One region of the Hymenobacter cellulosivorans genome, then DNA from elsewhere that is predicted to be linked to it. Evidence: riboswitches for the same ligand, from Rfam matches in the RefSeq annotation. Region 1 holds a riboswitch; the other holds the start of a gene.
The links. Region 1 has a riboswitch for cobalamin ahead of MUN80_RS18710 (acyl-CoA thioesterase). Riboswitches for the same ligand answer to the same signal wherever they lie in the genome.

Region 1 (11,320 bases):
GAACTGGTTTGGGCTAGCAGGGCGGTGCGTTCCGTCGTCGGAGTAGCACCGCTGGGCCGGTGAACTGCTTCCGGCTTTGCAGCAGGAACGGAAGCATTCGTGGTGGCTACCTCGGTAGCAGCCTGGCCCTGCTGGCCTTCTACACCGCTAGATGGCAACTCGGTGGCGGCAGTTGCCTGGGAAGCCGCAGATTTTTTTTCGGGGCCGGCAGCGGCTGGTTTAGCCGAGGAAGCCGGGCGGGTAGTTGTTGCCAGCGTGCCCGAGGCCAGGCCCGAATCCGAACCAGGAGTCCGCAGCAGCCAGCCGCCGCCGGCCACGATGAGTAGGGCAATCATGGCCGCGGCGGCGTAGAGCCACAGGGCCGGCCGCTTGCGGGCCGGCCGGATTTCTTCCTCCAGCTGGTCCCAGAGGAAAGCGGGCGGCGTGGGAGCGTGGTGCTGCAGCTTATCGCGAAACAGCTTATCAATATCTTCCGGTTGCATAATATTCTTTCGGTGAGGAGGTGGAAGCGCTGCTGCTGGCGGCAGCCAGGCGGCGCTGGAGCATGGCGCGGGCCTTGCTCAGCTGCGATTTGGAAGTGCCCTCAGAAATGCCCAGCAGCTCGGCAATTTCGGGGTGGGAATAGCCTTCCAGGGCGTAGAGGTTAAACACGGTGCGGTAGCCGGCCGGCAGATCAGCTAGCAAAGCCAGCAGGTCGGCCGCGTTCAGGTTGCTTTCGGCCTCGGCGGCCGTGGCCGGCACGTCGGTCACCATGTCGTCGATGGCCAGGTGCAGAGGCTCCTTGCGGCGCAGCTGGCCCAGGGCCTCGTTGACCATAATGCGGCGAATCCAGCCCTCGAAGCTACCCTCGTGGCGGTACTGGTCCAGGGCCCGAAACACTTTGGCAAACCCGCCCAGCATGGCTTCCTCGGCGTCTTCGCGCCGGCGCAGATACCGGATGCACACGCCCAGCATCATGCCCGCAAACCGCTCGTAGAGCAGTTTCTGGGCACGGCCACTGCCTTGGCGGCACGCAGCAATCAGGTCGGCGTCAGTCACGGGTAAAGGGTAGAATCAGACGATAAAAAGGTGTTTGGCGGGTTAGATACCAAAGTCTCCGCCCCGGTTGCCCGGTGCAGTAAATAATTTATAAAAAAGAGGCTGGCGTGCTGCCGAAAGCAACGGCTGGGGGCCCACTAGGTCCCGTGCCTCATAAGCGGCAGCGTATCAGTAGTTGCGGCCAGCAAGCTTGATTACGCTATTCGCTCGCAGCGTGAAAGCCTGCCGACCGCTCACTTATTATTGTCTGTAAAGGCTGTACTGCTTGCTGTTATATAAAACCAGTCCTTGCATATGCCCGAACAACAGAAAAGCCCTAAGGCTGACCCCGGGGCTTGTCTGTTGTTCGGAAGAAGGCTACTTACTTTCTGCTTCACATTGTCCTGGTGTCTTAAGTCGGTGCATTGGGGGCTAGAATTCTTAGGACAAGGATTACTCCACGACCACGCGCACCGTCTGGCTGCCGCTACGTACCAGATAGAGTCCGGCTGGCAGCATGAGCCGGGCAACTCCTGCTGCATTGGCCACAGCGGCCCGCACTCGGCGGCCCTGCGCGTCATACACTACGATGCCCGCGCCGGCCTCGGCCCCCGTCAGCGTGACCGGACCGGCCGTCGGGTTGGGGTAGGCGGCCAGCCGCCCCGCCGCTTGACCCGCACGTACGCCTAACGGAGTGCCCGGCTCAGCCAGGGTTGCTAATACTGAGCTGTACCGGCTGCCGTTGCCCGCGAGCAGCAGGCTACCGAAGGTGGCCGGCGGCTGCACCCAATTGGTAACGTGTACGCCCTGGGCGTTAACGGCCACGCTGTAGCTGTCGTCGCTGCCGGGGCTCCCGGCGGCCAGGGCCCAGTCGCCGGTGACCGAACTGCCCGCATCGGTGTAGCGGGCCACGAACAAGTCCTGGGTGTAAGCCGACTGGGTGCCCGCTAGGGGCAGCCCCCCCAGCTGTACCTGCGAAACGTTGCTCAGCGTGTTGCTCATGTGGCCGGTCACGTACAGGTGCCCACTGCGCACGGCCAGCCCAATGCCTTGGTCGGAGCCAGTGCCGCCATCGGCCCGGGCCCAGTTGAGGGCGGCACTGCTGCCTTGGTCGGTGAACCGGGCCAACAGGATATCGTTACCGGTGTTGCCGGTGGCACCGGCCAACGGGACGCCGGCAACCTGCACGTTGGTGCCAATGGTGCGGCTGTTGAACACGCTGCCCGTCAGGTAGAGGCTGGTGCCGCTGGCGGTCAGGGCCGTGCCGTAGTCGGAGCTGGTACCCCCAATGGCCCGGCTCCAGGCAAAGGTGGCGCGGGTGCCGGCGTCCGTGTACTTTACCAAAAAGGCATCGGAGCTAAGGCTGGTACTGGCCCCGGGCACGGGCTGGCCTGCAAAGCGCAGGCCGCCCAAGTCGCTCGTATTGTTGGTGAACTCGCCCGTGACGTAGACGCTGGTGCCCACGGCGGCCAGGCTACGGATGTAGCACGCGTAGCTTGAGAGGCTGCCGGCGGCCGTAGCCCAGGCGCAGGTTGCGCTCGTGCCCCCATCGGTGTACTTGGCCACGAAGGCATTGACCCCTATGCCTCCCACGGCGGGTAGGGGTTGGGTGCCGAAATACACGTTATTGACATTCGCGTTGTTATTGTACATGTCGCCCGCCAGGTACACGCTCGTGCCGCTCACGGCCACGTCGGTGGCTTGGTCGTAGGAATTGCCGCCGCCCCCCGCTGCCCAGGCCCAGCTGGCGCTGCTGCCCGCATCCACGCACTTGACCAGAAGCGCATCGCTTTGCGCGGCTCCGTACAGCCGGTGGGGCCCAAACCGCGCCGGCAACAGGCTATTGCCGTTGAAGCCGCCGGCCAGGTATATGTTGGGGCCACCTATAGCCAACCGGATGGCATAGTCGTCGTCCTCGCCGCCGCCGCTGAGCAGCCACACCCACGCGCCAGCGTCCGGGTCAAACTTGCCCACGAAGACGTCGCCACTGCCCATGCTTACGTACAGGTCGGTGCCGAAGAGAACTTGCCCCGTCAACTCGCCAGTGACCAGTAACTCGCCGGCGGCGTTGGTGGCCACGGCCTGGGGCGAAAGGATGCCGCTAGCCGTGCGGGTCGCAACAGCGCTTTGCCAGGCTCCGGCCGTTGTTAGCAGGGCCACTCCAGCCGCGTTGGGTGCCAGTGGTCGGAGGGTGCCGCAGAGGGCCGGGGTGGGGCCGATACTCAGTCCCATCCACACCCCGGTGCTGCTCACAGCGAGGCCGTTGGCCGCATCGGCGCTGGTGCCGCCCGCAGGCCGGGCCCAGCTGCACGAGGAACCAGTGGCACTGACCTCGAAGCGGGCTACCACCGCGTCGGCAGTGATACTGGCGCTGGCCCCGAGCACCGTGAGGGTGCCAAACCGGACGTCAGAGCTGTTGTTCTCGTTGTTGGTGAGCGAGCCGGCTACGTACACGCTCGTGCCGCTCACGGCCACGGCGTGGCCTGCGTCGGAGCCCCGCCCGCCGCCTCTGGTTGCCCAGTTAAAGGTGGCGCTGCCGCCGGCGTCGGTGTAACGGGCCAGCAACATGTCGGCGCTAAGGGCGGTGGTGGTGCCGTTGAATGCAGCCCCGCCCACGCGCACCGACTGGGAATTGGTACTGGTGTTGGTATAGAAGCCCGTGACGTACACACTGGAGCCACTCACGGCCAAGCCATTGCCCTGATCGGCCCCGGTGCCCCCGGCGGCCACTGCCCAGTTATAAGTTGCGCCGGAGCCCGTGCTGGTGTAGCGGGCCACAAACAAGTCGGTGCTAACGGCCACGGCGGCGCTGGTATTGGCACTGGCTCCGGCCAGGGTCACACCCCCAAACTGTACCCCGTTGACCCCGGCGCCGTTGTTGGTGACGCTGCCGGTCAGGTATACATTGCTACCATTTACGGCCAGGCCATTGCCTTGGTCGGGGCCGGTGCCCCCGGCCGCCACCGCCCATTGGTAGCTGGCGTTGTTGCCCTGGTCGAGGAAGCTGGCCAGCACCACGTCGGCGCTGGAGGCGGTGCTGGCCCCGGCCAGGGCAGCGTTACCCACCAGCACGGCCTGGGCGTTGGCCGCGTTGTTGGTGACGCTGCCGGTCAAGTACACATTGCTGCCGTTTACAGCCAGGGCATTGCCCTGGTCGGGGCCGGTGCCGCCGGCCGCCAGGGCCCAGGTGCAGGTGGCGCTGCCGCCCGCATCGGTATAGCGGGCCACGAATACGTCGGTGCTGGCGTTGCTGCCCCGGCCGGCTACTTGCAGGGTGCCAAAGCGCACGGCCTGGGTGTTGAGGGCGCTGGCGGTGACACTTCCGGTGACGTACACGCTGGTGCCGTTTACGGCCAAGCCCTGCCCGGTGTCAGCATCGGTACCGCCGCCGGCCACGGCCCACGTCCACGTATTGGTGGCCACAGCGTATTTGGCCAGGAACATATCGGTGTTGCCCGTGCTGACAAGCAGCGTGGTGCCGAAAGCCACCTGCCCGGTGAAAGTGCCTACTACCAGCACGTCGCCGCTGGAGTTAGGGACCGTGGACCGCATCACGGCCGTGCCGTTGAGGCTGGCTTGCGGAAAATTCAGCGCCGCCTTCCAGGTGGGGCCTTGGGCGCGACCAGGAACGGCCAGTACCAGCAGGAAGAGCAGCAGGGCCAAGCAGCCGGCAGCAGTAACCGGACGCTTCGGGTGGGCCGCCTTGGGGGCAGCAATTCGTTGTAGCATGAGGTGTCGTTGGCCCGCACTGGCCGCCCGGGCCGTGGCGGCACCCAGGAGCTGCTGAGCGGCAGGCCAACACGCGCAACCGTTACCCGTGCGTGCCTTGGCGGAGCTAAAGATACTTCCGTCCCGGCCCTGACTCCAAGTATTCGTGTTGCATAACGTCCAATTACCCAGCCACTGCCGACAACGCACCCGGCCTGCTACGAGGCGGCCGTGAACTGTCTTGTAGCAGGCCGGGTGTATTGTCGGCAGAAGTTTGCTGCTGAACTAGTAGTTGCCGATGCTGAGCATAACCAAAGTACAGGCTTCTTCGGTACGGATGCCGCGCTCCTGGGCCATACGCTCCAGCTCCTCGTTTTCGGTGCCGGGGTTGAAGATGATGCGCTTGGGCTTTAGGTCCAAGATGTAATCGTACCAAGCGGGCTGGTTTTGCGGGCCTACGTACAGGGTCACGGTGTCAATATCCTCGCCAGTGGGCCGGTCGGTGTGAATGTCGAGGCCGGCAACCTGACCTTTGCGGATGCCGACGGGTACGACCTCGTGGCCGTGGCGTTGGAGCTGGTGTACGGCGCGGTAGGAATAGCGGGCCGGGTTGTCGCTGGCGCCGAGAACAAGGGTCTTTTTCATCTTGGGTGTTGGTTTATCGTGGTTGGTTTTTGGCCGCAGTTTCAAGCTGGTCAAGCTGAACTAGGGCAAGCGCTACGGGCGGCGCTAGGTCTTAAACGGATTCCCGCGGCAAAAAACCAAAAACCAACCTCTAAAAACGCGCAACCAGCGCCGCTACGGCTTCGGCGCACCGCTCCCCGTCCATGGCCGCCGACACAATGCCGCCCGCGTAGCCGGCGCCTTCGCCGCAGGGAAACAGCCCTGTAGTTTCGGGGTGCTGCAGCGTGGCCGGGTCGCGGGGGATGCGCACCGGGGCCGAGGTGCGGCTTTCCACGCCCACAATCTGGGCCGCGTTGGTGGCGTAGCCGGGAATCTTGCGGCCGAAGTTCTCGAAGCCCTGCCGCAGCCGGGCCGCCAAGCCTTTGCCCAGCACCTGCTCCATGTTCACCGACACCAGGCCGGGCTGGTAGGAAGTCTCCAGCAGTTCGGGTGAGACTTTGCCTTTCAAGAAGTCGCCCAGGCGTTGGGCCGGGGCTAGTTGGGTGTTGCCGGCCAGGGCACAGGCTCGCTGCTCGATTTCCTGCTGCAGCTGCAGGCCGGCCAGGGCCCCGTAGCGCTTCAGATCCATGTCTTCGAGCTCAATGGCCGTCACGATGCCGGAGTTGGCAAAGCGGGAGTCGCGGCGGCTGGGGCTCATGCCGTTCACCACCACCTCGCCGGGGGCCGTAGCGGCGGGCACGATAAAGCCGCCGGGGCACATGCAAAACGAAAACACGCCCCGCTGCTTGCCCTGCCACTGGGTTTGGTGCACTAGCGAGTACGAGGCGGCCGGCAATGGACCCCGGTCGGAGCGGCGGTACTGGGCCTGGTCGATGAGCTCCTGCTGGTGCTCCACGCGCACACCCAGCGCAAACGGCTTGGCCTCGATGCGAACCCCACGCTTATGCAGCAGCTCGTAAATATCCCGGGCCGAGTGACCAGTAGCCAGAATCACGGCATCGGCTTCCAGGGCTTCCCCGGCGGCCGTTACTACCCCGCGCAGGTGCTGGCCTTCCAGAATCAAATCCGTGACACGGGTGTCGAAGCGCACTTCCCCGCCGGCCTGCCGGATGGACTCGCGCAGGGCCGCCACCACGTTGGGCAGCTTGTTGGTACCAATGTGGGGGTGGGCATCGACCATGATTTCGGGCGTGGCCCCGTGCTGCACCAGCAGCTTGAGAATACGCTGAATGTCGCCGCGCTTGGTAGAGCGGGTGTAGAGCTTACCGTCGGAGTAGGTGCCGGCCCCGCCTTCGCCAAAGCAGTAGTTGGAGTCGGGGTTTACGACGTGCTCCTTGTTCAGGGCGGCCAAGTCGCGGCGGCGGGTGCGCACGTCCTTGCCTCGCTCCAGCACGATGGGCTTCATTCCCAGCTCAATGGCTCGCAGGGCGGCAAACAAGCCAGCCGGACCGGCGCCCACGATAAGCACCGAACGGCGCGCCTGGCTCACATCCGGGTATTGAAACCAAGGGCCAAATAAATCGGTGGGTGGGGCCGTGCGCCAGATGTCGGCCCGCAGGCGCACCAGAGGCTGCCGGCCCCGGGCGTCGATGCTGCGCTTACGCAGGTGGACAAAGTCGGCCTCGCCGGGCTCCAGGCCCGCGGCGGCCAGCAGGGCGCGGTAGCGCGCATACTCGTCGTAGGCCACTTCCGGGGGAAGCAGGGCCTCAATTTCTTGTTTTTCGGACATAACGGGTGAAAGGTGTTTAGCCTTTAGACCTAGCAAAAGGTGTTTTTTGAACCGCAAAGATACGCAAGCGGGGTGGTAGCTTGGGAATGCAGTGGTAAATAGAACGTCCTATCGACCAGCGGGAGACATCTTGCGGGCTGCTGCTGGATTAGTATACTCAACTAAACACGCGAGATGTCTCCCGCTGGTCGATAGGACGGTTTACTCTGCCACCACGACCGCCTCGGGCAGGATGCGTACGGGGCGCTTTTCGTTGTCGATGGCTACGAAGGTAAACGTACCCGTCACGGCTTTAATTCGCTCTTCGGAGTACATTTGCTCCACAAATAAGTCCACGCGCACCTGCAGGCTGGTGTTACCCACGCGCACCACGTTGCCGATCAGCTCGACGAGGGTACCGCCGGGAATGGGGTGGGTAAAATCGACCTTGTCGGAAGACACGGTCACCATTTTGAGGCGCGAAAAGCGGGTGGCGCAGATAAAGGCTACTTCGTCCATCATGTGGAGTGTGGCCCCGCCAAAGAGCGTGTCGTAGTGGTTGGTGGTGTTGGGAAATACCGCTTTGAAAATACGCGTTTCGGCGCGGGCAATTTTCTCGTCGAGCGTGAGCATAGGACTGGGAAAAAGAGGAAAAGAAAGGTCCTGCAGCCGATTTCGGGCCGCCCGCGCACCAAGAGAAAAGTCGAGAAAAGCCGGATTCGGACGCGGCCAGACGCAGCAAAATGCCCGGCCGGCCCCCGAAATCCACCAGTACCCGACAAGAGCCCATAGCGCGAGGGCAGTCTTATCCATGCGGCGCAAGGCAGGTCTCCTGACTTATACCAGTTTTCACGGCCCTTCTCAAACCGGCGCAGCGGCCGGCTCAATGGGCGGGAATTGGGGGTGAAAACCAACTCGGTACTTACAGTAGCGCGTCTGTCCGGGATTTGCACCCGGTTCCCTATTAATTCCGGTATTACCCGGAAACCTTGCGGCCGTCTGATTGAAATCAAACCAAGAACAACGCCGGCAAAGGTAGGAGTTTGTCGGTAGCCCCCTACCTTGGCTACAGCTCCGAACCCCGTAAAGCGGCGGCCTCGGCCCGTTTTGTAGGCTGCTGCGGAAGGTTTATAAGGCTGTAGTCCACTTTATTCTGCTCCGATTTCCTGTCCCTATATGTCTGCCTCTCTGCCCGTCCCGCCACCTGCCCGCACCATGGCTTCCCGCATCCGGTCCATTGTCAGCGGCTCCATCGGCAATTTGGTGGAGTGGTACGACTGGTACGTGTACTCGGCCTTTTCCCTGTATTTCGCCCCGGCGTTCTTCCCCAAAGGCAACCTGACGGCCCAGCTGCTCAACTCGGCTGCCGTGTTTGCCGTGGGTTTTCTGATGCGCCCTTTGGGCGGCTGGCTTATGGGCGCCTACGCCGACCGGCACGGCCGCAAAGCCGCCCTGGTCGTGTCGGTGCTGCTTATGTGCGGGGGCTCGTTGCTGATTGCCCTCACGCCCGGCTACGAACAAATTGGGGTGGCGGCGCCGGTCTTGCTGGTGCTGGCCCGCCTGCTGCAGGGCCTGAGCGTGGGCGGGGAGTACGGCACCTCGGCCACGTACCTGAGCGAAATGGCTGACCGCCAAAACCGGGGCTTTTTCTCCAGCTTCCAGTACGTGACCTTGCTGGGCGGGCAGCTGCTGGCCTTGTCGGTGCAACTAGGGCTGCAGCAGGGCCTAAGTGAGGCGCAGATGTATAGTTGGGGCTGGCGGGTACCGTTCGTAATAGGCGCGGCGGCAGCCCTGGTGGCGCTGTATCTGCGCCGCCACATGGATGAAACCGACTCGTTTGTAACCCAGGAACAAAACGTCCAAACCCAGGAGCCCAGCAAGCTGGAGCTGCTGCTGCGCTACCCCAAGGAAATCCTGACCGTAGTGGGCCTCACCTTAGGCGGCACTATCGTGTTTTACACCTTTACCACCTACGCCCAGAAGTTTCTGGTCAACACGGCCGGTTTCAGCAAGGCCCAGGCGTCCTGGATTTCCTTTCTCACGCTGGGCATTGCTTTGGTGCTGCAACCCTTGTTCGGGGCCTTGTCGGATAGGGTAGGGCGGCGGCCGGTGCTGCTGTTTTTCGGCGTCGGCGCCACGCTCGGAACCGTGCCCCTGATGACCTTGCTGGGTCGGGCCGATAGCCAGTGGGCCGCCCTAAGCTTATTGGCTGTAGCCATGCTGATTATGAGCGGCTATACCTCCATTAATGCCGTGGTAAAGGCTGAGCTGTTTCCTACCACCATCCGGGCCCTGGGCGTGGGGTTGCCCTACGCCCTGACGGTGGCCATCTTCGGCGGCTCGGCCGAATATGTGGCGCTGCAAGCCAAGCAGTGGGGCGTAGAAACCTGGTTTTACTGGTACGTCACCGGCTGCGCGGCGCTTTCCCTGCTCGTATACTGGCGCATGCCCGACACCCAGAAGGCCGGCCGCATGGAGGGCTAATGATTAGGAGCCCAGGTTGGTGTTATCGGCTGTGCCGTTCATGCCGATTTGTCCCAGGCTGGCGTGGGCCTTGGTGGCGTTGTCGAATTTCTCGCTCAGAATGGCGCTGATGGCCTGGGCTACCTCGGGCCCGTGGCGGGCAATAGTTCCGCTGAGCACTTCGTAGTAAAAGGCGGCCAGCGTATCGGCTGGCCAAAGCTGACCAATGTTCTGGTGCAGGGTGCGCAGTTGCTCCAAAGAAGTATCAATGATTTTGCGGTCGGTAGCGTCCATGGTAAAGGGCTCAAGTGAAAGGCTATACCCCAGGCCTTACGCGCCGACGCGGGCCCAGGGTTGCCGGTGCGGCGGCTGCCGTCGGGCTTAGCGGCAGTGCTCTTTCAGAATACGCTTGAGCTCCTTTTCGCCCACGGCCGCGTCGCCCCACCGCAGGGCCTGCCGTAGCGACTCGCAGGCGCTGGGGTCGTCCAGCTTGATTTGGGCAATGGCCAGCATGCGGTAAAACTGGCCTTTGTCGACGAATTCGGCCATTTCCAGGCACTTGTTGTAGTCGGCGACGGCCTGGGCCAGCTGGCCCTGCTGCTCGTAGGCCAGGCCCCGGGCGGCGTAGGCATCAAGGTAGCGCGGGTTTAGGCGCAGCGCCTGGCTGTAGGCGCCCACGGCCCGGGCGTAGTCCTGGCGGCCATAGGCCAGCTGTCCCAGCCCCAGGTAGGTCACCGAGTCGGTTGGGTTCAGGCTTAGGGCTTTCTGCAGGTGCTGGCGGGCCCGGGCGCTGTCTTGCAGCGCGGCGTAGGTAGTACCCAGCACCCGGTAAGCCATGGCATTGCCGGGGTCCAGCTTCAGCACTTCCCGGTAGGAAGCCAGCACGCCGGCGTGGTCGCCCAGCTTTTCCTGCAGGTCGGCCAGGCGTACGTAGTAGGTGCGGGCTCCGCGACTTTGCGGGTCGCGCTGCCGGGCCAAGGCGAAATACCGCTCCACTTCGGCCGGGGTGCCGCGTTTGGTGAGGTAGGCACTAAAGCCATAATATACGTTGGCACTGGCTGAGTCGAGCAGCCAGGCGCGGTTGTAGCTCTGCAGAGCCTGTGGGTATTTTTCCTGGTAAAAAGCCGTCCAGCCCTCGTCCACGTAGCTTTCGGAGGCTGCCGCCCGGGTTTTGTACTGCTGCAGGGCCTGGGTCACAAACTCCTGGTCGGCCTGGCGCTGGGCGGACGTCTGGGCACGGCCGGCGTAGCGGGGGCGTTCGGGCGCACTACCGCCAGGCTGAGCCTGGGCTAGGTGGGTAGTAATAAGGCAACCAAACAGGTAAAAGAGTATTGCCTTTCGCATAGGAAGTACGACTAGAAGGATAGGGTACTGGCCTACTACGTTTCTGCTTCCGGCAGGATGCTTTCCAGTTGATTTTTGCCCTGGTCCTGGAGGAAGGTGCCAGCCGCTGGACAAGATGACAGGGGAGTCCGGGGGGGGAAGCTGTTCAGTAGTTACTAACAAAGTGGCCTGGATGGTGTTGCTTGGATACTTTACTACCTCAAGAACATAGTACATGCAGCTGTTGGCTTCCTATCCTCATCTAAGTCTCTACCTGCACGAAGAGGGTGTTTTTCGGGCGTTAGAGGCTCAATGGCAGGGATTCATGAGCAGCTCGGTGCTGCGCCAAACCATTCTGGAGGCGCTGGCCCAGGCCCGGCAGCAGCAGATTACGGCCTGGATTGCCGATGACCGTCTGCTCGGGCCCGTGCGCCCCGCCGACCTGGAGTGGATTGCCCAGCAGATGTTGCCGGAGTT
Region 2 (11,320 bases), 1.9 Mb from region 1:
GCCGGCCTCGATTTCGGCAAACACCCGCCGCAGTCCTTCCGCCGAAAACAGCTTCAGCACCAGCTCCAACCCCAGGTCGGCCTGGGTTACCTGGTAGCCCCGGCCGCCGAGAAACCCCTTGATGTAGGGCGTGGCCGGATAGGGCGTGTTCAGCTGCGTAAGCGGCGGAGTAATGAGCAGGATTCGGGGCGAGGCAATAGACACGGCGGCACGACAAAGACAACCACAAAGATACGCCCGAACAGCGTAGCGCCGGCCGTTGGTTCAGGCCCGGGGAGTTATTCAACCTACCAAATGCAGTTGGGGCACCCAAGAACCAGTCCTCGGGCGCCCCAACGGTAGAAAAGCCGGTTGCTGCTTACGCCAACTGGTCCAGGGAAAGACGCTTGGGCATCAGGTCCCGGCGGAATTCACTGACCGAACGGCCTGTAACCTGGCGAAACTGGTTGCTCAGGTGCTGGCCGCTGCTATAGCGCATCTGGTCGGCAATTTCGCTTAGCGTCATTTCGCCGTAGCTCAGCATTTCCTTAACCCGCTCGATTTTGAGGCGAATCAGGTATTTCTCAATCGTCAGATTAGCCGTGCGCGAAAACACCTTGCTCAGGTGCGAGTAAGTGGCCGCAAACCGCTCGGTCAGGAAGGCCGAAGTCGTCAGGGGCATGCGGGCCGTGCGCAGGTGTTCCAGGTATTCAGTCAGCGCCCCCTTGATTTGCTCGGTGAGCTGGTCGGCGCGGCCCATGAGCACCTCAAAGCCAGCTTCGTGCAGAATCGGGGCCAGCACGGCCGGGTCGGCGGGCGTGCTGTGGTCGAGCTGGGCCTGGCCGAGAGTCACCTCAGTCGGGCGGTAGCCGGCCTGTTCGAGAAGGTGGCGCACTGCGTCGATGCAGCGAGGGCACACCATGTTCTTAATGTGGAGGAGCGTCGTTTTCACGGATGTTTTGGAGTGTTCTGCCGCGGCACGGGCCGCGTGGGTTTCCGATTATTTACTGCAACCGAAGCCGAAGCCGGCCGGGTGCGCCGCACGGGAGCCGCGGGCTCATCCGACCATTCTTTACCAAACCAACGAGTAGCCGCCCAATTCACGAAAGGCACAACGCCCAGGAACGTAACGGCTAAGAGCCAGAATAATACGAAAAAAGCACCAAACAGTCGACCAAAGAAATGATCTGATACCCCGAAAAGGTAGGTTATCAGCAGCAAGGCCAAGAAAAAACTTATGCCCGCCAGTACGCCGGCGCGGCGCAGCAAGGCAGGGGAGAAGGCAGGTAGGGCGGCGAAACGATTCATAAGCTAAGCGTGGCAACAAATATATCGGGAAAGCGGTTTCGACGCATTTCAAGGCACGCTCGGTTTGCCTGCTGGCTTTGGCGGGGTAAGCTGGACTGGGTCCGCCGAGCGGCTTGGTTAATATCGTTGCTAGGCTATGTGGGAGCGTTTGTTGGCGGGCCTGCGTCCTTACGCAAAAACCACGGCGGCGGTCAGCCGTAGGTAGTACTTCAGCTCTCCATTCTTTTCAGCCCAACCCCATGAAAACCTTTCTGCTCCGTCCCCTCACGCTGGCCTTCTGCCTGGCCGCGGCTTCTCTTACGGCCTGTAACACCGGCACCGACTCGGGTGACACCAACGTAGAGCGGGGCGCCGACAAAACCAAGGACCCCGCTCCCGGCGAAAGAAGTTCGTCCAACACCAACGGCTTGGCGGGTGATACCACGAAAGTCGTGACCGGGAAAGATCAGTACGACCACGCTGGCGAAGCCAAAGACCGCAACAACGACGGCCTGGAAGACTAACAAATGTATCGGCATTCATAGAAAAAGCCCTTTTGCTCCGTCGCAAAAGGGCTTTTCCATTCACAAGGAATAAAGCACTAAGGATAAGTCACACGGATTAATAGAAGATAAAGCCGTTGGGACCGATGTTGACCTCAAACGAGTCGATGGCCGTGGCCGAACCCGTACCCTGGTAGCGGATAAACTTGCCGGACGTGGTGTAGGAAGGCGTAACGGCCGCGTAGATGGTGTTGTCCTTGGGGTCAATGTCGAGGCCGCTGAAGCTGCGCCGGATCAGTGGGGTAGCCGGCAGCGTGACGTCCGAGGTGCTCATGCGGTAGATAGCGCCCTTGTAGCGGTAGTAAAGCTGGGTGCCCGTGCCGTCGATGCGCAGGCCGCCGGGGTTGTTGCTGGCAAAAGCCAGGCTCGACTGCACCGTGTTGGTCGTCGGGTTAATCTTGGTCAGGCTGCCGGGCGTAGACGACAGCACGGGGTAAGGCGGGTTGGAATCGTACACGGTAAAGCCCGCGCCGAGCACCCAGATGGCATTTGTCTTGTCGACCACGAGGCTGCTAGGACCGTCGGGTACCGTGATGGTGCTTTCCACGGCATCAGTAGCTGGGTTGATAACGCTCAGGTTGTTTTCCCCGGAGTTGGCCACGTACACCTTGCCGTTCACGGCCACGATCTGCTCGGGCTGCTTGCCAACAGCAATGGTCTTGAGCACCGTGTTCGTATTCAAATCCAGCACCGATACCCGGCCCGGGCTGCCGTACTTCACCCACTCGGTGATATAGGCTTTGTTGGTGCCGGCCGCCACGGCATAGCGGGGCTGCTCCAGATTGTTGATGGTGGCAATGGTCTTAAACGTGGTCAGGTTCACCACTTCCATCTTCTTGCTGTTGTTGGCCACGATGTAGCCCTGATTGCCCACCACCAGCATCGACTGTACAACGTCGCCCAGCTCGCGCTGGTTTACGGTCTGGAAAATGCTCTTATCAACTACCGTCTTGGTGCCCTTGCTGAAGTAGGAAACGGCCCCGTTGGGGGTTTGAAACTTGCCCTCGTTCAGCACAAAGACGTTGTTGCCGTCCTTGCTGATGTTGTACAAGGGCCCGGCCTCTTCCGGATCGTCGGAGCAGCTGGCCAACACCAGCGCCAGACCACCGACGAGGGCAAAGCGGGAAAACAGGGTAGAAAAGGGTTGTGCAGAAAGCATGAATACGGGAAAGTGAAAAAGTGAAGAGTATCAGTTTGAAGAGCTAGTGCCAGTTCACGCGCAAACTCACGCTGCCCGAGCGTAGCGGCATGGCGCGGTACTCGTAGCTCTGGTACACTAGGTTGGTCAGGTTGAAGCCCTGCACCAGCACCGTAGCCGACCATGCTGGCGTGACTCGCACCGTGTGGCCCACCGTGGCATTGAGTAGGGTATAGCCCGGCAGCTTGTTGCTGCCCGTGGCGTCGATAAAGCGGGTACCGGTATAGGTCAGAACCGTAGAAAGTACCCAGCGCCGCCAGCTGTGGTCGGTGCTGAATGCTGCCGCGTGCAGGGGTACGTAGGCCAGCTGCTGGTTTACCGGGTCAGGGTCGTCGTTGTAGCCGCGCACTTTCCTCGATTGGGTGTAGGCGTATTCTACCCCGGCCCGCAGCTGGTAGCGCAGGTGAGTCCAGCGCAAATGTGTCCCAGCCTCTACTCCCTGGGCCCGCACCTGACGCAGATTTTTGGGTGTGTAGCGGCCCAGGCGGTCGGGCAGCCACTGCACCCAGTTATCCACGAGCTGATGGTAGCCGGTCAGTTCACTCTGTAGGGCCAAGCCTTCCTGGGGTTTCCACTCGTGGGTCAGTCCGCCCTCGTAGCCCAGCCCCGATTCGGGTGCCAGGTTTGGGTCGCCGGTGGGCCAGAACCGCTCGTTGAGCGTGGGAGCCCGATAACTGCGCGAGGCGTTGGCCTTCACGGACAGCATCTGGGTGGTGGTTTGCCAGAATTGCCACTTCGCGCCCAGAGTCGGAGTGAGGGGAGCCCGTCGGCCCGGCAGCAAGGCTTGGCGCAAGTTGGCCGTCAGATGCAGCGTGGGCCGCGGGTCGTAGCGCAGCAGGACAAAGCCGGCGTAGCGGTTTTCGTCAATGGACTGCTGGTAGCCATCTACCCGCCCGCTGAAGTGCTGGGCTTCTGCGCCCACGCGCAGACTCGCGTTGGGCCGAAACGTAAAGGTGTGGTCCGCCTGCGCCTGGGTGGTCTGCACCCGGGAATTGCTGGTCACGTCGTCGGAGCGGTAGTTGAGCACGTCTTCAAACCATGCCACCCGCACCCCCGTCTCGTGACGCGCCGCTACGTGGTGGTAGCCGGCCAGCAGGCGGCGGCTTTGGTCGCGCTGCCGGGCGTGGGTGTTGGCCGAGCCCATTGAGGGCTGAATCTGCCGGTCAGCATCGGTCAGCCAGGCGGCGGCCTGCCACTCACTGTGCTGTCCGGTGCGCAGCTGCACATCCTGGGCCAGACTCCACTGGCGGAAGGCGGAATTTTCCTGGCGGTGCCGTACCATGCCGCTGGCTTCGCGCACCTCAAACGGAAAGTCGTTCTGGGCCGAGCGTTGGGAGGCACTGGTGCGCACCGCTACGCGGGCATTGCTGAAGCCCCCTTCCAGGCTGTTGGCCTGCAAGCCAAAGCTGCCCAGCTCCGTTTGGACCGACGCCCGCGGACCGGTATTCCACCGGGCCGGTGAAGAAAGTAGCACGGTGCCGCCAATGGCGCTGCTGCCATACAAGGCGCTGGCCGGGCCGTGCTGTACCTGTACCTGGGTAGCACCGCTGTTGGGCAGCAAGGCAAAATCTGACTCGCCCAAGGATGGCAGGCTGATATTGAGCCCGTTCCAGAGCACAGCGGTGTGACGGGCCGAGGTACCCCGAATCGAAATAGAGGACAGCTGCCCCGGTCCGTAGTTCTTAATATAAAGGGGCGTGCGGGCCGACAATACATCGGCCACGGTGCCGCTGCGGTACTGGGCCAGGGCTACCGAGTCAAGGGTGAGCGTGCGGCTACCGACGGCATAGCGGCTGGGCAGCCCGGCCTGAATCCGGACCGTGGGCAGCTGCTGTACCTGCTGAATCTGCCGTACCGAGTCGGCGGGCAGCTGCTGGGCACGCCCTGCCGTTGGCTTAGCCAAGCCGGCTGCCAAAGCAAGTAACGAAGGTGGCCCGAACCACCGGAAACGGTAAAAACCAATCATCCGAACCAAATTTCCGGTTTAGGAAAATTCGGTTCAAAACTTCTTGCCGGCCTGTTTCCGCGAGGAAAAGCCAACCAGAAGCCGAGGCTGAAAACAGGGAAATCAACGGCCGAGGCCGCCACTGTCATCATTCTCCGCCTTTCACCCGAAAGCGCTGAACACTGTATTTGTATAGGCAGGTCTCCTGGCTTGCTCCCGGTAGGCCGCCTTCCCATTTCTCAGGCCGTAAAACAGCCTTCGGTGAAACAGTGGCGAGGATGGGCCTACCAATACTCGAAGCGTACAGTTGCGGGGACAGCTCCGGAGTTGAACCGGATTCCCTTTTCAGCCGCGCCCCCCAATCGGGGTTTGGCCACCTATAACGGGGCAAAGATAAGGCGTTTTTCGTATGCCGCGGGCAAACGTTCGGCTCTGGCAGCCGTTTGGCTTTCAAACGCTTTTTCTCCCGCCTGTTTATGCCCAAGCTTCCCCTTGCCTTTTACCAGCGCCCCGACGTAGTCCAGATTGCCCGCGACTTACTCGGAAAATATCTTTTCAGCAACATTGACGGCGTGCTTACCGGCGGCCGGATCGTCGAAACGGAGGCCTATGCCCATATCAACGACCAGGCCTGCCATTCTCATTTGGGCCGTTACACGGCCCGCACTAAGGTAATGTACGAGGCCGGCGGCGTGGCCTACACGTACCTGATTTACGGCCGCTATGTACTCTTCAACATCATTACCAACGCAACTGGCAAGGCCGATGCCGTCCTCATCCGGGGCCTAGAGCCTACCGAAGGCATTCCCGAAATGCTGTTGCGCCGCGGCCTCACGAAGTCGGCCCGCAACCTGACCGGGGGGCCCGGCCTGCTCACTCAGGCCCTGGGCATCACCACCAAGCACTACGGCACCGACCTGACTGGCGACCTGATCTGGATGGAAGACCATCAAGAGCCCGTCAGCGAGGACCTAATCGTCGCCAGCCCCCGCGTCGGCATCGACTACGCCGGCCTCGATGCCGCCTTGCCCTGGCGCTTCCGCCTCAAAGGCAGCCCCTGGACCAGTCCGGCTAAATAAGGTACTCAGGCGCTAATGTGGAGGATATGAGAACTGAAGCTCTATGTCCTTGCGAAGCCAAAGGCTGAAGCAATCCGTCCTCTGCGGAGCGTCCTGAAGTGAAAAGCCCTTTACTCCAGATGGAGTAAAGGGCTTTTTGGTAAAAGAGCGTTTGTAGCTAGTCGAAGACGGATTGCTTCGTGCCTTGCAAGGACACGAGTGTGCATTAGCCCACTAAACCGTCAGCTTCTCACACACCAGCACGACCAGCTTACCCTGCAGGTCCGTGGTGGCAAACATGTATAAGTTGCCGCCTTCCCGAATGCCGGTGCGCTGGCGGAAATCAGCTACGGTGTCGGGGAAGTTGCGGGTCGTGACGTGGGCCCGGGCTTCGGGTCCTAGATGGGCCCGCAACACGTCCCGGTCGTAGCGCTCGGTCGCCACGATGCGGAAAATCCGGCCGGGGAAGTCGGAGCGCAGCGTGTCGGAAGTGTAGAGGTGGCTGTGCTGGCCCAGTTTGAGTAGCTCGAAGGCAGTGCCCACGCTTTTGAAGCCGCCGGCCTTGAGTACCGCTACGTTGGGCTCGTACAGATACCCTTGGGCTTCGGCATAGCGGGCAATAGCGCGGGTTTCGCGGGCCTTGTTGAGCCGGAACTCCTGCTGCTGACCATTGCGCAGCAGATTTACCGTGTAGCGCTCCGGATCCACGGCTGGCTCGGGGCCCAGCTCGTACAGGACTTCCTTGCACTCGTTATCCACGGCCACAACCCACAGGCGGCGCACTTGCTTGAGCTCCAGCAAGGCCTGCTCGATGTCCAGCATTGGTGAGGTCTTGAGCAGCACCCGGTTGCCTTTGTGCAGCAGCAAGGGCAAAATCCGTAGGACGTCGGGCTCACAGTCCTGCAGGCGGTAAATCTTCTTGTCGGCCGGATTGCGCCGGGCCGGATCCAGATAAATCCAGTCGAACGTGTCGGGCGTGCTTTTCAGAAAGCTCAGCGCGTCGTTGGCGTGGCAGGTAATGTTGGTAATGCCCAGTTGAGCCAGATTATACTCCACCACAGCTACCAGATTCGGGTCCCGCTCCACATAGTGCACCTCCGGAATCTGGGCGGCAAAGTGGGAGGCATCAACCCCAAAGCCGCCGGTGAGGTCCACCAGCCGCTGGCCGCTGACCAGACTGGCTTTGAAGGCCGCCGAACGGGCCGAGGATGCCTGCTCTACCGACAGAGCCGGCGGAAAAATCAAATCCGGGTTATCGGCCCAGGCCGGCAGCTTGGTACGGGCTTTCTGGCGGGCCTGGATTTGGCGCACCAGTTCCGGTACGGGCAGGCCTGGGTAGCGACGGGCCTGGAGGGCCAGCGTGGCAGGATCATCATGCAAATGGTCGGCAACGTACTGCCGGGCCGCTGCAGGAAGCGGATAGTTCATGAAGGGCAATTACGGGAAAACAGCGCGAACGGCTTACCGCACGTTCCAGCGCAAAGCTAGCAGCGGATGGCCGCTAGGTGCTGCTGCTAAACCAACAGCCGACGGGGCCAGCCGGTTCAGTATGCCCGTATGGGCCGTCGAAAGCCCCGCGTTGTGCGCATCTACCGCCCGCTGAAAATGCTCGTTGGTGTGGCGGGTAATAATAATATTGGACAGCAGGCTTACCGCTGCCACCCCAATAGCTACCTTCTGGGGGTTCTTAAAATACTGCTGGTCACCATCGCCAGACAGTACTTGCTGACTATACAAAGCCACCGCGCCCACAAAGGTGAGCCGCTCTCCCAGATACATCCACTTGTTCAGCCGGTAGCTGTTCAGGCTGGCCAGCGCTTCCTCGTTGCCCTTCAGATAGGGGCGCAGGCGCTGTCCAAAAAAGCCGGCATTTTGGTAGTCCTCTTCTCGCGTGCCTTGGCCGGCCACGAAAAAGAAGTTTCGCTGCGGACCGTTCAGACCCCGGGCCTGATCTTCCGGGCTGAGCCGGATAACGGGAGGGGCAGTAGCAGGCGCCTGCTGGGCAAATCCGGTCAGCGAAGACAAAGAGAGGCCTAGCACAATAGTGGTGCGACGAAGAAGCGACATGGAGGGTTGCAAAGGTAGAATAGGCGTGAATGCAAATATAGCGCTCTGTACAATAGACTACTAGGCCGTTGGTCGAGGAAAAAATCCTATTCGTCTAGAAAAGTTTATTGCCCCCATCCAACAAAAGGCATTGGTCTTACGTTCTGTCGGCAGTTGAATTTGCACCTACCTTCCTTTCTCTGCTTATGAAAACCTCATTAAACATCCTGCAGCGCCGTTTTATTTGGGCGGTTATCCCTGCTGCATTGGCTTTTACTGGCTGCGGCGATGACGAAGATTCTGCAACTCCCGCTCCCGAGCAAGGCCGCGTCGTAGTGGTAAATGGTGCTGCCGGCATCAACGTACCCGTGAAGGTACTGGCCGGCGACGCCGAAAAAGCCTCGCTAGCGTACGGTCAAAACAGCTCTTACACCAACCTCAATACCGGGGACCAGATTTTCAAGGTAAACGTGGCTTCCTCGGGGCAGAACGTAGTGACGCAGCCTTCGTACAAAATTGAGAATAATAAGAGCTATTCTTACTTCTTGTATACGCCCAGCGCTACCGTCAACGGTGCCGGGCTAATAGCTCCCGACGACCTGACGGCCCCAGCGGCCAACAAAGCCAAGATTCGTCTGGTAAACCTGGCCTTGGCCACCACTGGTCCGTTGCGCCTGAGCCAGCAGCTGGCCGTGGGCTACTCGGATATTATCCCGGATGTAGCCTTCCCCGGTGTTTCCAACTTTATTGAAATCAACCCTGGACCACTGAACCTGGCTGTATCGGCCGGTAACCCCAGCTTGCCCGTGTACCAGGTAGGTGACGGCAGCGGCACTGGCACGGGTACCAAAACTTACGAAGCTGGTAAAATCTACACGGTCGTAGTACGCGGCGACGCCAACAACCTCGACCCCGAGCGCAAGCCCCGCGCCGTGCTCATGCAAAATAACTAGGTTAGGGTTATACCCGACCTCGAAACGGAAAGCTCGGACCTCTCAGGTCCGGGCTTTTTTGCGGTTTATAACCCCGCGAACAAAAACCGTATCTTTGTGGTTGAATCGCAAATATCTTCTGCATCATGGTTGAAACCACGACGAAAACGTACGTTCCGTACAAAGTAAAGGACATGTCGCTGGCCGAATGGGGCCGCAAAGAAATCCGGTTGGCTGAGGCTGAAATGCCGGGTTTGATGTCCTTGCGGGAAGAGTTCGGTGCATCCCAGCCCCTGAAAGGTGCGCGCATCGCCGGCTGCCTGCACATGACTATCCAAACGGCGGTTCTGATTGAAACGCTTATCGCCCTGGGTGCCGACGTCACCTGGTCGTCCTGCAATATCTTCTCGACCCAAGACCACGCCGCCGCTGCTATTGCCGCCGCTGGTATTCCGGTATACGCCTGGAAAGGCATGAACGAGGAAGAGTTTAACTGGTGCATCGAGCAGACGCTGTACTTCGGCGAAGAGCGCGAGCCCCTGAACATGATTCTGGACGACGGCGGTGACCTGACCAACATGGTCCTGGACCGCTTCCCCGAACTGGCCGCTGGCATCAAAGGCATTTCCGAAGAAACCACGACCGGCGTGCTGCGCCTGCTGGACCGCGTTAAAAACGGTACGCTGCCCATGCCCGCCTTCAACATCAACGACTCAGTTACCAAGTCGAAGTTTGATAACAAGTACGGCTGCAAAGAGTCGGCCGTGGACGCTATCCGCCGCGCTACCGACGTAATGATGGCCGGCAAAATTGCCGTGGTGGCCGGTTACGGCGACGTCGGGAAAGGTACTGCCGCTTCGCTGCGTGGTGCCGGTGCCCGCGTTATTGTAACCGAAATTGACCCCATCTGCGCCCTGCAGGCCGCCATGGACGGTTACGCAGTGAAGCGTATGGAGAATGCTATTAAGGAAGCGGACATCGTAGTGACAGCTACCGGCAACTGCGACATCATCACCGAGCAGCACTTCCGCGCCCTGAAGGACAAAGCTATTGTCTGCAACATCGGCCACTTCGACGATGAGATTGACATGGCTTGGTTGAACTCGAACTACGGCCACACCAAGGACACGGTGAAGCCCCAGGTTGACCTCTACAACATCGACGGCAAGGAAGTAATTATCCTGGCTGAAGGCCGCCTCGTAAACCTGGGCTGCGCTACGGGTCACCCTTCGTTCGTGATGTCGAACTCGTTTACCAACCAGACGCTGGCGCAGCTGGAGCTGTGGCAGAACTCGGCCGCTTACGAGAACAAGGTGTACACCCTGCCCAAGCACCTCGACGAGAAAGTAGCCCGTCTGCACTTGGCCAAAATTGGGGTGGAGCTGGATGAGCTGAAGCCCAAGCAGGCCAGCTACATCGGCGTAGAAGTACAAGGCCCGTTCAAGTCGGACCTGTACCGCTACTAGGCCTTCTGCGTACAACGCACTAACCAAAACCTCAACTGGCAATTGCTAGTTGGGGTTTTCTTTTGCCCGCTTCTTACTGACTGAGCTTAGACATAGTTCCGGTTAGCACGAGAGGCGGACTGATATAAATGGTATTGCCGAGTAGTCGCCAATCATGCACCATGGTTAGCTGGTAGCGTAGCTGATTGCCATGCTGCGTCAGACTTCCTGCTGATGGCTGCCACCGGTGGCCAAGCGTAAGACCAGCAATGGCTGCATACAATCCCCGGGGCCGAATTACGGAATCCTGCTTATAGTATTCCGCGACAAGAGAAAGTGTGTTGCTTTCCAGACTTATTTCTTTCACAGCACTACCGTTGCCTACAGGTGCATCAGGTGATGCGCCAGAAAGGAGATTTGGCGCCGACGAGGCTTGTGAGTTGAGAGACATACTGCTGTAGATAGCAGCTAGACCAAAAAAGAAAAGAAGGGCAGTTCCCAGACTAAAGTGCTGTCTTATCAGATTGGTAGCTTGAAGAAATAAGTAGAGCAGAACCAAATAAGCTGTTAGATTCAGAAAGGACCACAGAATATAGATCATAGAACAACGGTTAAGATTCTTAAGAATGCAAAGTAACAAATAGCATTCATCAGATGATAAGATGAGTTTAAATGTGAGGTTAGCTAGGGGAGTTTGGAACACGTATTTTTGCTACCCCATGTTGATTTCTCTTTCCGTCGTCATCATCACCTTCAACGAAGAAGCGAATATCGGCCGCTGCCTGGAAGCGCTGCAGGATGTGGCCGACGACGTGGTGGTAGTCGACTCCTTTTCTACTGACCGCACGCTGGAAATCTGTCGGCAGC

Region 2: another riboswitch for cobalamin. It lies ahead of MUN80_RS01185 (TonB-dependent receptor); the one in region 1 lies ahead of MUN80_RS18710 (acyl-CoA thioesterase).

The regions. Positions count from the first base shown of each region.
Region 1 is NZ_CP095049.1:4,411,920-4,423,239, reverse strand. Features, by position in the region: gene MUN80_RS18735 (hypothetical protein) at 1-482, opposite strand, end outside; gene MUN80_RS18730 (RNA polymerase sigma factor) at 463-1,038, opposite strand; gene MUN80_RS26035 (T9SS type A sorting domain-containing protein) at 1,471-4,746, opposite strand; gene MUN80_RS18720 (CoA-binding protein) at 5,011-5,370, opposite strand; gene MUN80_RS18715 (NAD(P)/FAD-dependent oxidoreductase) at 5,501-7,078, opposite strand; gene MUN80_RS18710 (acyl-CoA thioesterase) at 7,280-7,690, opposite strand; cobalamin riboswitch at 7,863-8,064, opposite strand; gene MUN80_RS18705 (MFS transporter) at 8,234-9,541, shown strand; gene MUN80_RS18700 (hypothetical protein) at 9,545-9,814, opposite strand; gene MUN80_RS18695 (tetratricopeptide repeat protein) at 9,902-10,864, opposite strand; gene MUN80_RS18690 (hypothetical protein) at 11,079-11,320, shown strand, end outside.
Region 2 is NZ_CP095049.1:241,017-252,336, reverse strand. Features, by position in the region: gene MUN80_RS01205 (B12-binding domain-containing radical SAM protein) at 1-198, opposite strand, end outside; gene MUN80_RS01200 (helix-turn-helix domain-containing protein) at 359-931, opposite strand; gene MUN80_RS01195 (hypothetical protein) at 1,527-1,790, shown strand; gene MUN80_RS01190 (YncE family protein) at 1,888-2,988, opposite strand; gene MUN80_RS01185 (TonB-dependent receptor) at 3,032-4,930, opposite strand; cobalamin riboswitch at 5,151-5,368, opposite strand; gene MUN80_RS01180 (DNA-3-methyladenine glycosylase) at 5,449-6,051, shown strand; gene MUN80_RS01175 (class I SAM-dependent methyltransferase) at 6,265-7,458, opposite strand; gene MUN80_RS01170 (hypothetical protein) at 7,492-8,097, opposite strand; gene MUN80_RS01165 (DUF4397 domain-containing protein) at 8,283-9,029, shown strand; gene ahcY (adenosylhomocysteinase) at 9,155-10,474, shown strand; gene MUN80_RS01155 (hypothetical protein) at 10,548-11,054, opposite strand; gene MUN80_RS01150 (glycosyltransferase family 2 protein) at 11,173-11,320, shown strand, end outside.